3 regions of the Streptomyces purpurascens genome follow, and region 1 is predicted to be linked to each of the others. Evidence: riboswitches for the same ligand, from Rfam matches in the RefSeq annotation. Region 1 holds a riboswitch; each other region holds the start of a gene.
What was found. A riboswitch is a leader RNA that binds a small molecule or an ion and turns the genes downstream of it on or off. The one in region 1 is predicted to bind cobalamin.
Positions count from the first base shown of each region.

Region 1 (4,897 bases):
CCCGTGGACAAGGCCGTGCTCGGTCTGGGACTCACCGTGCTGGCCATCTCGCTGCCGCCCTGGCCGGGCGCGGCCCTGGTGCTCGTGACGGCCGTGTCCGTGCTGCTGGGGCCGGCCGGGGTGCCCGCCCGCCGGCTGTGGCGTGCCTACCGCGTGCCGCTGGGCTTCTGCGTGACCGGCGCGGTCACGCTGCTCGTCCAGGTCGGCGGGCCGAAGGGCTTCGTCTCCCTCGCGGACGACGGGCCCCTGCGGGCCGGGGAGTTGCTGCTGCGCACCTCGGCGGCCTCCCTGGGGGTGCTGCTGTTCGCCTTCACCACGCCCATGTCCGACCTGCTGCCGCGCCTGGTCCGGGCCGGCATCCCGGCGCCGGTCGTCGATGTCGCGCTCGTGACGTACCGCATGAGCTTTCTGCTGCTGGACTCCGTGCGCCGGATCCGCGACGCGCAGGCCGCCCGGCTCGGCCACACCACGCGGGCCGCCGCCTGGCGTTCGCTGGGCGGGCTCGGCGCCACCGCGTTCGTCCGGGCCTTCGACCGGGCGGCCCGCCTCCAGGCCGGTCTCGCCGGGCGCGGCTACGACGGGACCCTGCGCGTCCTGGTGCCCGAGGCCCGCGTCTCCGTCCGCTTCACGGTCGCCAGTTGCGCGCTCCTCGCGGCACTGGCCGTCCTCACCTTCGTACTGGAAAGGCCGCTGACATGAGCGAGCCCGCCCTCGTCGCCCTGCGGGGCGCGTCCTTCGCCTACGAGGACGGCCCGGCCGTGCTCAGTGGCCTCGACTTCGAGATCCGCGAGGGGCGCGCGCTCGCGCTGCTCGGCCGCAACGGCAGTGGCAAGACCACGCTGATGCGGCTGCTCAGCGGCGGACTGCGGCCGCACGAGGGGCGGTTGACGGTCGACGGGCAGCCGGTGACGTACGACCGCAAGGGCCTGACCCGGCTGCGGACGACCGTCCAGCTCGTGGTCCAGGACCCGGACGACCAGCTGTTCGCGGCGTCCGTCGAGCAGGACGTGTCGTTCGGGCCGCTGAACCTCGGGCTGGCCGATACGGAGGTACGGGCGCGGGTGGCGGAGGCGCTCGCCGCCCTGGACATCACCGCACTGGCCGACCGGCCCACCCATCTGCTCTCCTATGGGCAGCGCAAGCGGACCGCCATCGCAGGCGCGGTCGCCATGCGGCCGCGTGTCCTCGTCCTCGACGAGCCGACGGCCGGACTCGACCCCGACGGCCAGGAACGGCTTCTGGAGACGCTCGACGGGCTGCGTGCGAACGGCACCACGGTGGTGATGGCCACCCACGACGTCGATCTCGCCCTGCGCTGGGCCGACGACGCGGCGCTCCTCACCCCGGACGGTGTGCACATCGCTCCCGCGCCCACGGCACTGGCCCGGACCGATCTCCTTCGGCAGGCGGGACTGCGGTTGCCGTGGGGTGCCGCCGCCGCGGACCTCCTGCGCGCGCAAGGGCTGTTGACCGGTTCGGCACCCGGCCCGCGCACCCCGGACGAGCTGGCCGCCCTGGCGGCGGGGCGGCCGGTGAGGGGCGGCTGAGGGTCGCTTCCGCGGCCTTCCCGTGTATAGGCTGGCGATGCAGCTGGTTCGCCCCGTCAGCCAGGCGGGATGCGTCGCAAGAGGGAACCCGGTGGGAATCCGGGACTGCCCCGCAGCGGTGAGCGGGAACGACCGCCGTCATACGCACTGGGCCCACGAAGGGCCCGGGAAGCGACGGCCAGTAGGAGTTCTCACATGGTGAGGACGTGCCCGCGAGTCCGAAGACCTGCCAACTGCCCGCGCGCGGACGATGCGTGCGCGGACATTCCGGTGACCTCGAGGGCGGGTCGGCGTACCTACCAGGCGGACGACCGCGCTGTGCCGCGCGAGGTCGTCACCGTCCGGTTCGTCACCCCTTCGCGCTCTCGTCCCGTCGCCGGGATCTCAGGGATTCGTCTCGCGAAGGAGATCTCCGTGACCACCAAGCCCGCAGCCGCGGCAGCACGGGCCACCGTGTACGGCTACCCCCGCCAGGGCCAGAACCGGGAACTGAAGAAGGCGATCGAGGGCTACTGGAAGGGCCGCGTCACCGCCGACGCCCTCCGGGCCACCGCCGCCGACCTGCGTGCCTCGAACTGGCGGCAGCTGGCCGACGCCGGCATCGACGAGGTCCCGACGGGCGACTTCTCGTTCTACGACCACGTCCTGGACACCACCGTCATGGTCGGCGCGATCCCCGGCCGCCACCGGGACGCCGTCGAGGCGGACGCCCTGGACGGCTACTTCGCCATGGCGCGTGGCACGCAGGACGTGGCGCCGCTGGAGATGACCAAGTGGTTCGACACCAACTACCACTACCTGGTGCCCGAGCTGGGTCCGGACACGGTGTTCACCGCCGACTCGTCCCAGCAGGTCGCCGAGCTGCGCGAAGCGCTGGCGCTCGGCCACACCGCGCGCCCCGTCCTCGTCGGCCCCGTCACCTATCTGCTCCTCGCCAAGCCCGCCCCGGGGGTGCCCGCGGACTTCGAGCCGCTCACGCTCCTGGACCGGCTGCTGCCCGTGTACGCCGAGGTCCTCGCCGACCTGCGCGCGGCGGGCGCCGAGTGGGTCCAGCTGGACGAGCCGGCCCTGGTCCAGGACCGGACCCCGGCCGAGCTGATCGCCGCCGAGCGCGCCTATCGCGACCTCGGAGCCCTGACCGACCGGTCGAAGCTGCTGGTCGCCTCGTACTTCGACCGGCTCGGGAACGCCCTGCCGGTGCTGGCGAAGGCGCCGGTCGAGGGACTCGCGGTGGACTTCACGGAGTCGGCGGCGGCCAACCTGGACGATCTGGCCGCGGTGGGCGGTCTGCCGGGCAAGCGGCTGGTCGCCGGTGTCGTCAACGGCCGCAACATCTGGATCAACGACCTGGCGGCCTCGCTCTCCCGGCTCGGCACGCTCCTCGGCCTGGCCGACCGGGTCGACGTCTCGGCCTCCTGCTCCCTCCTGCACGTGCCGCTGGACACGGGGGCGGAGCGGGACATCGAGCCGCAGGTCCTGCGCTGGCTCGCCTTCGCGCGGCAGAAGACCGCCGAGATCGTCACCCTCGCGCGCGGTCTCACGCAGGGCACGGACACGATCGGCGCGCAACTCGCCGCGAACCGGTCCGACCTGTTCTCCCGGGCGAACTCCCCGATCACCCGCGACCCGGCCGTCCGTGCCCGCACGGCCGCGGTGTCCGAGGCGGACGCCCGCCGCTCGCTGCCGTACGCCGAGCGGACCGCCGCCCAGCGCGCCCGGCTCGGTCTGCCCCTGCTGCCGACCACCACGATCGGCTCCTTCCCGCAGACCGCTGGGGTGCGCACCGCCCGCGCGGACCTGCGCGCGGGCCGTATCGACACGGCCGGCTACGAGGAGCGCATCAAGGCCGAGATCCAGGAGGTGATCTCCTTCCAGGAGAAGGCCGGACTGGACGTCCTGGTGCACGGCGAGGCCGAACGCAACGACATGGTCCAGTACTTCGCGGAGCAGCTCACCGGCTGTCTCGCCACGCAGCACGGCTGGGTCCAGTCCTACGGCACCCGCTACGTCCGCCCGCCGATCCTGGCCGGCGACATCTCCCGCCCCGAGCCGATGACCGTGCGCTGGACGAGGTACGCGCAGTCCCTCACGGACCGTCCGGTCAAGGGCATGCTCACCGGCCCGGTCACCATGCTCGCCTGGTCCTTCGTACGCGACGACCAGCCGCGTGCCCAGACGGCCCGGCAGGTCGCTCTCGCCCTGCGCGACGAGGTGGGAGACCTGGAGGCGGCCGGGACGTCGGTCATCCAGGTCGACGAGCCCGCCCTGCGCGAGACGCTGCCGCTGCGTGCCGCCGACCGGCCGGAGTATCTGGGGTGGGCCACGGAGGCCTTCCGGCTCAGCACCGGCGGCGTGCGGCCGGACACGCAGATCCACACGCACATGTGCTACGCCGAGTTCGGCGACATCGTGCAGGCCATCGACGACCTCGACGCGGACGTCATCAGCCTCGAGGCCGCCCGCTCCCATATGCAGGTCGCCCGCGAACTCGCCTCGCACGGTTATCCGCGCGAGGCGGGGCCGGGTGTCTACGACATCCACTCCCCGCGGGTTCCCGGCGCGGAGGAGGCGGCCGACCTGCTGCGCAGCGGCCTGAAGGCCATCCCCGCCGAACGGTTGTGGGTCAACCCCGACTGCGGCCTGAAGACCCGCGGCTGGACCGAGACCCGCGCGTCCCTGGAGAACCTGGTCACGGCGGCCCGAGCGGTCCGCGGCGAACTGGCCGGGGAGCGCCCCGCCCGCACGTGACGACCGGGGGCCGGGGGCTGGGGCCCCCGGCCTCCGGCTGGGTCGGCGTCGTGTCCCCGCGGGTCAGTCGGCGGTCGCCGCTGCCGCTGCCCGGCCCGCTGCCCGGCCGGAGAAGAGGCAGCCGCCCAGGAAGGTGCCTTCGAGGGAGCGGTAGCCGTGGACGCCGCCTCCGCCGAAGCCGGCGACCTCGCCGGCGGCGTACAGGCCGTTGATCGGTTTGCCGGAGGCGTTCAGGACGCGGCCGGAGAGGTCGGTCTGGAGGCCGCCGAGGGTCTTGCGGGTAAGGATGTTGAGGCGTACGGCGATCAGCGGGCCCGCACCGGTGTCCAGGATCCGGTGGGCGGAGGCGGTGCGGCTGAGGGTGTCGCCGGGGTAGGCGAGGGCGTTGCGGATGCCCATGACCTGGGCGTCCTTGGTGTACGGGTTGGCGATCTCGCGGTCGCGGGCCTCGATCTGCCGCTGCAGGCCGGCCAGGTCGATCAGGTCGTCCCCCGTCAGTTTGTTCATGCCGGCGACGAGTTCGGGCAGGGTCGTGGCGACGACGAAGTCCTCGCCCTTCTCCTTGAACCGCTCGATCGGCTCGGGGGTCTGCCAGATGCGCG
Region 1 covers NZ_CP108341.1:8,455,627-8,460,523, reverse strand. The annotation lists gene cbiQ (cobalt ECF transporter T component CbiQ) at 1-699, shown strand, start outside; gene OHU35_RS38390 (energy-coupling factor ABC transporter ATP-binding protein) at 696-1,547, shown strand; cobalamin riboswitch at 1,575-1,796, shown strand; gene metE (5-methyltetrahydropteroyltriglutamate--homocysteine S-methyltransferase) at 1,962-4,295, shown strand; gene OHU35_RS38380 (FAD-binding dehydrogenase) at 4,359-4,897, opposite strand, start outside.

Region 2 (4,897 bases), 5.7 Mb from region 1:
CCCAGCGGTCGCCGTCGCGGTCCCAGAACGACCAGTACCGGTAGCCGGCGGCCTGGGCCTGGCCCGCGCCCGCGATCAGCAGGAGCGAGGCCAGGAGGAGGAGAACGGCGCGGCGGATCACGACTGCCGGCTCTTCCTGCGGCCGGTGAAGAGGAAGCCGATGCCGATACCGGCGACGAGGCAGACCCCGACGTACCACCAGACGCCGAAGAAGTCCGACGTCGAGTCCGAGTCGTCCTTCTTGTCGGCCGCCGAGGGCTGTTCGGGGGCCTGCGGGGCCGGGCCCGTCGCGTTGAGCTGCTTCACCAGGTCCGTGCCGCCGAAGTCACGCGGGTTCGTGCCCGTCGCGTGCGCGGCGAAGATCAGTTGGGCGTAGGCGGCGGGGCCGCCCTGCTCGGCCCAGCCGGCGGAGTTCTTCTCCAGCCACCGCACGGACTTCCCGGCCTGCGCGGTCTCGCCCTGCGCGGCGAGCGCCACGACCGCGTCGGCGGTGTTGCCGTGGTCGGGCTGGGGGTCCGAGCCGGCGAGGGCGGAGGTGAGGTGGTCGTCGTCCTTGGCGAGGGTCTGCGTGAGATAGGCGGCGCCGTTGGCCGCGGCCTGCTGCGGCGTACGGGGATCCGCGCAGCCGGCGTCGGACTTCTTGCCGGCCTTCACCACCATGCCCTGGCCCAGGGCGCCGAGCACACCGGCCGCCGTGGCGTCCGCGTTGGCGGTCAGCTCGCCCTTCTTGTCCGGCTGGAACGCGAAGGCGCCGTCGTCGTCCCCGCCGCAGGGGAGGGCGAGCTTCAGCAGGGCGTCGTCGGGCGATTTTCCGCCCTTGTCGACCTGGTCCGGCTTCTCGCCCGCGGCGGTCAGCGCGCCGATGACGACGGACGTCGAGTTGGTGTCGCTGGCGCCGCCGGGCGCGTAGCCCCAGCCGCCGTCCTCGTTCTGGACGGACTTCAGCCAGCCGACGGCCTTGTCGGCGACGGCGTCCTGTCCGCCGAGCGCGGCGAGGGCCTGGACGGCGGCGGCCGTGGCGTTGGTGTCGAGCATGGTCTTGGCGTCGCACGCGGCGGTGGGGTCCGGGCGGTACGCGGCGAACCCGCCGTCCTCGCACTGCTGCCGGACCAGCCACTGCACGGACTTGGCGGCCGGCTTCTCACCCACCGTGTCCTGGGCCAGCAGGGCGAGCGACTGGCGCCAGACGCCGTCGAACTTGGGGTCCTTGTCTCCGTACAGGGCGGAGGGGAACGCCTGGGACGGCGAAGGGGACGGAGCGGCGGCGGCCGGCGTGGCGGCGCCGATCACGGTGACGGCGGCCAGGACCGCTGCGCTGCGGCGGACGTTCATGATCGGCGGGTGCCTCTCCCTGTGAGGGAGCCGGGCAGCACGGGACACCCCGGCGGCTCGGCTCCGTATACCTCGACGGTGCCGTGCGCCGGCGGGCGCCGGGCACGTGAGCCGGTCACGATCCGTACGGGGCGATCCGGCTCACCGCCTGCCTCGGCGGGCGGTTCACGGTTGCGGGTCAGCGCCGGAATTGCACCGGCTTCTCCCCGTACGGGTGATGACGACCCGCCTACTGTACCCGCACGTAGGAAAACGCCCGAGGGTAGCTTCGCCCCATGCCGACCACACCACCGGGAACCGTGGTCCTCGCCCAGGCCGCCGTCTCCGGTGACGCCCTCGCCACCCCCGCCCGCGCCGTGCTGTCCGCCCTCCTCGCCGACCCGTCCCCGCTCACCCGGCCCGCCCTGACGGAGGCCCTGCGCCGCCGGGCCGCAAGTCCGACCATGACGCGTGGAGAGGTTGAACTGCTGGACACGGCCGAGGAGTTGATCCTGTCCGTGGGGCAAACCGGTTAACGTGAAGCTCCACGACCACACGCAGGAGCGTCCATGACTGATCAGGTGGAGAACTCCGAGCAGGAGCCGCTCTCCAAGATCGATACCTCGGTTCCGCACTCGGCCCGGATCTGGAACTACTGGCTGGGCGGGAAGGACAACTACGAAGTCGACCGTGTGGCCGGTGACGCGTTCCGTGAGATCTTCCCCGGTATCGAGACCGGGGCCCGCGCCGCCCGCTACTTCCTCGCCCGCGCCGTCCGCCATCTCGCCGCCGAAGAGGGCATCCGGCAGTTCCTGGACATCGGCACCGGGCTGCCCAACGTGGACAACACCCACCAGATCGCCCAGCGGGTGGCTCCGGAGAGCCGGATCGTCTACGTCGACAACGACCCGCTGGTGCTGGCCCACGCCCGCGCGCTGCTCACCAGCACACCGGAAGGCGTCACCAACTACGTCGACGCCGACCTGCGCAAGCCGAGCACGATCGTCCGGGAAGCCGGGAAGACGCTGGACTTCGACCAGCCCGTCGCGCTCATGCTGATGGGCATCCTCGGTCACATCGAGGACCACGACGAGGCACGCTCGATCGTGTCGCAGCTGGTGGAGGCCCTGCCTCCCGGCAGCTACCTCGTCCAGTACGACAGCACCGACACCAGCGAGGACTACGTCAGGGCCATCGGGCAGTACAACGACGGCGGCTCCATCCCGTACATCCTGCGCAGCCCCGAGCAGATCGCCCGCTACTTCGACGGTCTGGAGCTGCTGGAGCCGGGCGTCACGTCCTGCTCGCGCTGGCGTCCCGACGCCGAGGCCCTGGGCCTGCCCGCGGAGGTGCACCAGTACGGCGGTGTCGCCCTCAAGCGCTGAACCCGGCTGAACCCCGGGGGCCTCGCTCAGGTCTCCTGAAGTATGCGGTGCAGGATGGTCGGAGTCTCGTCCGGCGACTCGGCTTCGACCACCAGCCGGTTCATGGCATCCCAGTAGCGCTCGATGTCCGCCGGCCGGTCGGGATAGAGCGCGGTGGTGAGCTGCTCGAGGTAGACCACGTCGGGCAACTGGCCGCCGGGCAGCCGCAGGATGGTGACCGGACCGCCCTCCGCGGCATGCCCGCCGGAGAGGAACGGCAGGATCTGGACGGTCACCTGCGGCAGCCGGCAGATCTCGATGAGATGTCTGAGCTGGGCGCGCATCACCGCCGGCCCGCCCACCGGGCGCCGCAGCGCCGCCTCGTCGATCACGGCCCAGAGCTGGGCCGTGCCCGGCTGCCGGTGCAGGATCCGCTGCCGGGTCATCCGCAACGCCACCCGGCGGTCGATCTCGCGCGCGTCGGCGTCGACGTGGGCGAGCTGGACGGCCGCCCGCGCGTAGTCGGGGGTCTGCAGCAGCTCGGGAACGCGCTGTATCTGGAAGCAGCGGATGACGCTCGCCGCCTGTTCGGCGCCGAGGTAGGACTGCGTCCAGGAGGGCACCACATCGCTGTAGTACTGCCACCAGGCGTGGGTGTTGGCCTGTTCGGCCAGCGCCAGCAGCGTGGCGCGTTCGGCCTCGTCCGTGACGCCGTAGAACGTGAGCAGGTCGGCGACGTCCCGCAGTTTGAACCCGTGGCGCCCGGCCTCCATGCGGCTGATCTTGGAGGGGGAGGCGCGGATGACATGACCCGCCTCCGCCCTGCCGATGCCTCGCGCGTCCCGCAGCCTGCGCAGCCGGGCGCCCAGCGCGAGCCGAGGCACCATGGGCCCGGCCGACCTCCCGTCCAGGACTCCGCTGAAGGGCGACGTTCGAGCGGCCTCTTCGGTGCCCATGGGCATGTCTCCTTGCGGTGGTACGCAGCGCCGCACGCGTGGGGGCGTCGCGGCTCGTTCATCCTAGAGGCCCTGCCCTGACCCCATCCGGCTTATGCCAAAGGCGAGTTCGGGCGCGGTGTGGGACCGCCGAAGGGCAGGTGAAGAGTCCGGGAGGCGAGCAGCCAGCTGCCGTCGGCCCGGTGGAAGGCATCCTCGTAGTGCCCGACCTGGACCGGCGGCCCGGCCGGGACCATGCCGCCGTCGTAGCCGTCGACGCGGTACGTCGTGAAGTACGAGATCGCCCTGGCGGTGTCCGGGGACTCCACTGTGACCAGGACGTTGGACATCATGCGGCGGGAGAGCCGGTCGGCGGGGCGGGAGCCGAAGTAGGCGCGCAGGGCGTCACGGCCCTTGACGAGCCGCCCGTCCCGCGGCCACTGCCAGACGCCGTCCTCGGTGAACAGCTCGGCGACGGAGGAGGGGTCGCCCAGGTCGAGCCGGTGGACGAAGTCGAGGATCAGACGCTCGCAGGCGCGTTCGGCGAGGAGGTGCTCCATGGGGTCCATGGGCTCGGTCCTAGCATCCCGGCCGTCGGCGCACCGGCGGAATTACCCGGTCATGAGAGAGCGATGTACGCCACCGGTTCGCTCCCCGGCACCGCCTCCGCCCGGCCCAGCTTGACCAGCCGGCGCAGATGGGCCTCGGCCTCCGAGACCGCGATGTTCCGGGAGCCGTACGGGATCTGCTCCCAGGGGCGGTTCCACTCCATGCGTTCGGCGAGCTGCCAGGGCGTGAGCGGCTCGGCGAGGAGGGCCCGCAGGGCGGTGAGGCGGGCCTCGTGGTGGGTGAGCAGCTCGCGCACACGGGCGGCGGCGTCCGGGAACGGGTGCTGGTGGGCCGGGAGCACCTCGGCGGGGGCGAGGCGGCCCACGCGTTCGAGGCTGTCGAGGTAGTCGCCGAGGGGGTCGGTGACCGTGGCGTCGTCCGGATCCTCGTAGAGGCCGATGTGCGGGGTGATCCCGGGCAGCAGGTGGTCGCCGGAGAACAGGCGGCCGTGGCCCGGGAGCTGGGCGGGATGGGTCTCCTCCAGATGGAGGCAGACGTGGCCGGGCGTGTGCCCCGGGGTCCAGATCGCGCGCAGGCGGCGTCCGGCGAGGTCGAGGAGTTCGCCCGGGACGATGTCGCGGTCGGGCAGGGCGGGGGAGAGCCCGGGCAGGGCGCGGGGCCGGGGCGTACGCAGCGGGGCGATGTGCTCCTCGGGCGCTCCGGCGGCGGTGAGCTTGG
Region 2 covers NZ_CP108341.1:2,777,568-2,782,464, reverse strand. The annotation lists gene OHU35_RS12700 (SCO2322 family protein) at 1-121, opposite strand, end outside; gene OHU35_RS12695 (prenyltransferase/squalene oxidase repeat-containing protein) at 118-1,332, opposite strand; cobalamin riboswitch at 1,444-1,576, opposite strand; gene OHU35_RS12690 (hypothetical protein) at 1,608-1,847, shown strand; gene OHU35_RS12685 (SAM-dependent methyltransferase) at 1,881-2,696, shown strand; gene OHU35_RS12680 (helix-turn-helix transcriptional regulator) at 2,723-3,631, opposite strand; gene OHU35_RS12675 (nuclear transport factor 2 family protein) at 3,724-4,179, opposite strand; gene OHU35_RS12670 (MBL fold metallo-hydrolase) at 4,230-4,897, opposite strand, start outside.
Region 2: linked by a shared signal. The riboswitch ahead of OHU35_RS12695 (prenyltransferase/squalene oxidase repeat-containing protein) and the one ahead of metE (5-methyltetrahydropteroyltriglutamate--homocysteine S-methyltransferase) in region 1 are both predicted to bind cobalamin.

Region 3 (4,897 bases), 6.3 Mb from region 1:
TGCGGCCGGTTCCGCTTCCACGACCAGGAGGTCCGAACCGGCCGGAAGCAGCACCCGGATCCGGTTCGCGCTCACCCGTTTCACCACCGGCTGGACATCGTGGAAAGTCTCCGCTTCCCGGTCGGTGGGCACCGTCGTGTAGTAGCGGCGGCCGTCGTCCCAGGGCGTGAAGGCGAGGAGATCGATGGTTCCGGCCTCCTGCTGTTCGGCCTGGGCGCTGTCGACCAGGCAGCAGCCCGTCATGTCGATGCCGCTCGCGGTACTGCCGGAGAGCCCTCGAACGCGTCGTCCGGTCACGGCGTCGTGCACCGCCACAGGTCTGTCCAACTGCTCTACGAGGATCCGGCCGTCAGGCAGCAGGTCCGCAGCGTGCTTCACCGGGGCCCTCAAGAGTCGGTCGCCGTCCAACGACCAAGCCCGGGCCTGGTCCCAGTCCTCGTCGGGGGTGCCTGTCAACAGCACGACGCCCTGCCCCTGAGGAAGCAGCCGTGCCTCGCTGATGCCCAGGCGGCCGGGCAGCGGCACCGAGCGGGCCCTCGGCGGCTTGCCCTGGCCCCTGTCCCACAGCACGACATGGCTCGCGTCCCGCTCCCGCCCCGAGGACGTCTCGTAGGCCAGCAGCAACCGGCCTTCCGCGTCGAAGTCGAGATTGTCCACGGAGTCGACCGCGCCGCTGCCCCTGGGCAGCCGCAGCACTTGCGACCGCCACCGTCCGGGACAGCCTGTGGGACGCACGGCGACGCGGTCGGCCACGACGGCGGCCAGCAAGCAGCCGTCGTCACTCAGTTCCAGCGCACTCGCGTCAGCGACCGGCAGGTCCAGGGTGCTACGAGTGAAGCCGCCGATCGCCCAATCCCGCCACACGACCGTGTCTCCCACATTCGACACGCTCACGACGGTGTCGCCTCCAGCACTCGCGACGAGGTACGACAGGCTGCCTGCCCAGGCGTTCCTGCGCTGTCCCACCACCGACCGCATGGCCAGGTAGCGGTCGAGGACGGCCTGCCGCGCGGCCGGGGTGTCCGCGTTGTTCAGCGCGGCAAGGGACAGTTGCAGTGATGTGGACGGCGATTGGCCGGAGAGGGTGCCCGCTTCGGCGGCCAGCGCCTGCGACGCCTGCTGTCTGAGCTGTTCGGCCCGGGCGGCACTGCTCCGGCCGAACTGGACGGCCAGCACCACCGACACGACGAGCAGCAGGGCGACCGTCGCCGCCCCGGCCCTCCAACGCCGGAGTCCGCGCCGCCGGTGCCGGACACTGCGCTGGATGAACTCCCGCTCCACTGCCGACACGTCCTCCGGGCGTGAACGGCTCCTGCTCAGAGCCGTCTCCAGCGCCACTCCCCTGAGAAGTCGTCCCGGGTCCCGGAACTCCTCCTCCCAGAGCGCCCGTTGTTCCCGCACCTGCTCCTGCCAGGTCCTGAAGCGCCTCGACTCCTCCAGCCACACGCGCAGCTGTTCCCATTTGCGGGTCAGGGCTTCGTGCGCCAAGTCGGCGACCACCGCACCGTCGTCTCCCTGCGTGATGCGCAGGAAACGGGTCCGCACCGCGAGGGCTTCGGCAGCGGCGCGCTGGCCTGGGGGAAGATCGGCGAGGCGGGCCGGTCTACGGGTGAAGCCACCCCCGTCGTCGGGCCGGGCCAACTGCACGAAGAGCCTGCGGACCGGGTCCTCGCCATGCTCCGCGATGACCTCCCCGACCCGCTTCTCGGCGTGGGTGGACAGCGCGCCGGTCACTCCGCCGAGGGCCTCGTAGCCGCTGTGGGTCAGGCGTACGCCGGCCTGGAGGGACCAGAGTTCGGTGAGGGCGAATTCCACCATGGGCAGGTGGCCGGGTTCGTTCTCGGCGTCGTCGACGATGCGTTCCGCGAGGCCGGGGTCGAGGGTGAGGCCGGGGACTCGGGAGGCCGGGCCCTCGATGGCGCCCAGGAGTCCGGTACGGCCCAGGGGCGCGACGATCTGGGCGCAGTCGCTGAGGACGTGGGCCGTGGCGGGTTCCACGAGGTCGTCGAGGCACGCGGAGCGGAGCGTGGCGAGGACGCGGAGCCGTTTGTCCTCGGCCGGGACGGAGGCGAGGGCCACGACCAGGGCCAGCAGGGTGCGGGCGGTGGCCGGTTCGGCCGCCACGGTCTCCTCGAGCTGCACTGCGTTCCTGGTCGGCCACGCCCACGTCCGGTTCCAGCAGCGGCGCCAGCGCTCGCGCCAGGGTGAGCGAGGCACGCGTCCCCGGCAGCGCGCGGATCTCCGACACCGTATGGCCGGCGGCGCGCAGGTGTGGGAGCGCCCCGGCGCGGACGAGGGAGGTCTTTCCGCTGCCGGACGGGCCGACCACCGGCACGACGAGGTGCCGGTCCACGGCGTCGAGGAGGCGTTGGGTCTCCTTCTCCCGGCCGAAGAAGTGCTCGGCGTCCTCCTCCCGGAAGGCGTCGAGTCCGCGGTACGGGCAGCGGCGCAGGCCCGGCTGGAGGTCCAGGAGGGCGGCCGCGGGGATGAGATAGGAGGTGCCGGCCGTGCGGCCGCGGTCGGTCGCGACCGTCATGCCGACCACGGCCGCGAGTTGCTCGTCCCAGACGGGGGCTCCGCTGCACCCCGGGGAGATGTGGTGTGCGGTGCCCTCCGCCTCCATGGAGATCCAGCCCTGCCCGACGGCGCCGAGCAGCCGCCCGCCGATCCAGGCGCCGTGTTCGGCCGTGGCGGGGAAGGCCAGGATCCGGAAGCGGTGGTCCCAGACGTCGCCGGCGCCTGCCAGCGGGACCGGCGTGGTGAGGGTGCCGGGGGTGTCCTCGGGCAGCCGCAGCAGTGCGATGTCGCCGGTGCCGTCCGCGGCCACCGGCCGCCAGGCCGACACGGAGGCCTCGTAGGCGACACTGCCCCGCTGGAGCGGGAACTCGACCGTCACGGGGCTCGTCGGCGCGGAGTCGGCCCGTGCGTCGGTGTCCAGGGCCTGTGCGACCACGTGGGCGCAGGTGACCACCGTGCCGGGGGCGAGCAGGAATCCGGAGCCGACGGGAGTGCCGTCGGCGGACCGGACCCGGGCCACCGCGGCGCCGAGCCCCTCCGGGAACCGGTCGTTCTGCACTGGTCCTGTCCTCTCCGCATGTGTGCACCCCGTGCGAGGTATTGGAGGGTTTGCGCCAGGCACCCGCAAGCGGGTCGGCGAAACGTGCCCCGCACAGGGGAATTCGCCCCGAGCCGGTCCGCGGGAGCGGAGCGTCGTGCTAGCGGTGTGGGCTTGTCCACACTCTCCCCTCGCAGGTCAACGGCAAGTTGACGGCTGTTCGCGGCCGTGGTGGACTGCCGGGGCCAATACGGCGGTAGGAGAGGAAGCCGGTGGAAGTCCGGCGCGGTCCCGCCACTGTCACCGGGGTAGCAATCACCGGGAGCCAGGAACTCTCACCGCCGGTCTCGTCGAACCAGGGCGTGGACACCCTGAGTGAGGACATATCGCCATGTTCGGCTGCCGATCGAGGGTCAGTACCCCACCGTTGCCCGCTCCCGTGGCCGGCTGAGCCCATGGGTGCCGGTCGCGTCCACGCGTACGGTGCCGCCGTCGGCCTGATCGGTGATCTGCTGCTCGGCGATCCTCGCCGGGGGCATCCGGTCGCCGCGTTCGGGCGGGCCGCGGGTGCGGTGGAGCGGGTGTTGTGGCGGGACCACCGGGGGTGGGGCGCGCTGCACACCGTGGTGTGTGCGGGCGGGGCCGTCGCGCTCGGGGCCGTCGCCGCGCGTGCTGTGCGTGCGTCCGATGCCGCTTCCGTCGTGGTGACCGGCGCGGCCACCTGGGCCGTCGTCGGGGGGACTTCGCTCGCCCGGGAGGCGCAGGCCATCGGGCGTGCCCTGGAGGCCGGGGACGTCGAAGCGGCCCGTGCACGGCTGCCGCATCTGTGCGGACGGGATCCGCAGTCCCTGGACGCCGACGGGATCGCCCGGGCCGTAGTCGAGTCGGTCGCGGAGAACACCTCCGACGCGGTCGTGGGGGCGCTCGTGTGGGGGGCCGTCGGCGGTGTGCCGGGGCTCGTCGGGTTCCGGGCCGTCAACACCCTCGACGCCATGGTCGGGCACAAGTCGGCCCGGTACCGGCGCTACGGGTGGGCCTCCGCGCGGCTGGACGATGTGGTGGGGTGGCCGGGGGCCCGGCTGACCGCCGTGCTCGCCGCCGTGGCCGGGGGCGATCCGCGGGGAGCCGTGACGGCCTGGCGTGCCGACGCCGCCAAGCATCCGAGTCCCAACGCCGGGCCCGTGGAGGCCTCGTTCGCGGGGGCCCTCGGGGTGCGGCTCGGCGGGACCCTGTCCTACGGCGGGCGCGTCGAGCACCGTCCCGTGCTCAACGGCGCGGGGCGCGGCGTCGGCACCGGGGACATCGAACGGGCCGTACGGCTGTCCAGGCGCGTCGGCTGGCTCGCGCTCGGCGTCTGTGTCGCCGCGCGCCACATCGTGAAGGGGCGTACGTCATGACGGGCGGGGGGCTTCTCGTCGCCGGTACCACCTCCGACGCCGGCAAGAGCGTCGTGACCGCCGGGATCTGCCGGTGGCTGGTGCGGCAGGGTGTCAAGGTCGCGCCCTTCAAGGCGCAGAACATGTCCCTGAACTCGTTCGTGACGCGGGAAGGCGCCGAGATCGGGCGGGCGCAGGCCATGCAGGCGCAGGCGTGCCGTGTGGAGCCGACCGCGCTGATGAATCCGGTGCTGCTCAAGCCCGGCGGCGAGCAGAGCAGTCAGGTCGTGCTGCTGGGCAAGCCGGTCGGCGAGCTCAGTGCGCGCGGGTACCACGGAGGACGGCAGCAGAGGCTGCTCGGGACCGTGCTGGACTGCCTGGAGCGGTTGCGGGGCACGTATGACGCGGTGATCTGCGAGGGGGCCGGTTCGCCGGCCGAGATCAATCTGCGGCGGACCGACATCGT
Region 3 covers NZ_CP108341.1:2,126,330-2,131,226, forward strand. The annotation lists gene OHU35_RS09720 (hypothetical protein) at 1-2,142, opposite strand, end outside; partial or broken gene OHU35_RS09725 (serine protease) at 2,177-3,139, opposite strand; cobalamin riboswitch at 3,269-3,412, shown strand; gene OHU35_RS09730 (cobalamin biosynthesis protein) at 3,511-4,452, shown strand; gene OHU35_RS09735 (cobyric acid synthase) at 4,449-4,897, shown strand, end outside.
Region 3: linked by a shared signal. The riboswitch ahead of OHU35_RS09730 (cobalamin biosynthesis protein) and the one ahead of metE (5-methyltetrahydropteroyltriglutamate--homocysteine S-methyltransferase) in region 1 are both predicted to bind cobalamin.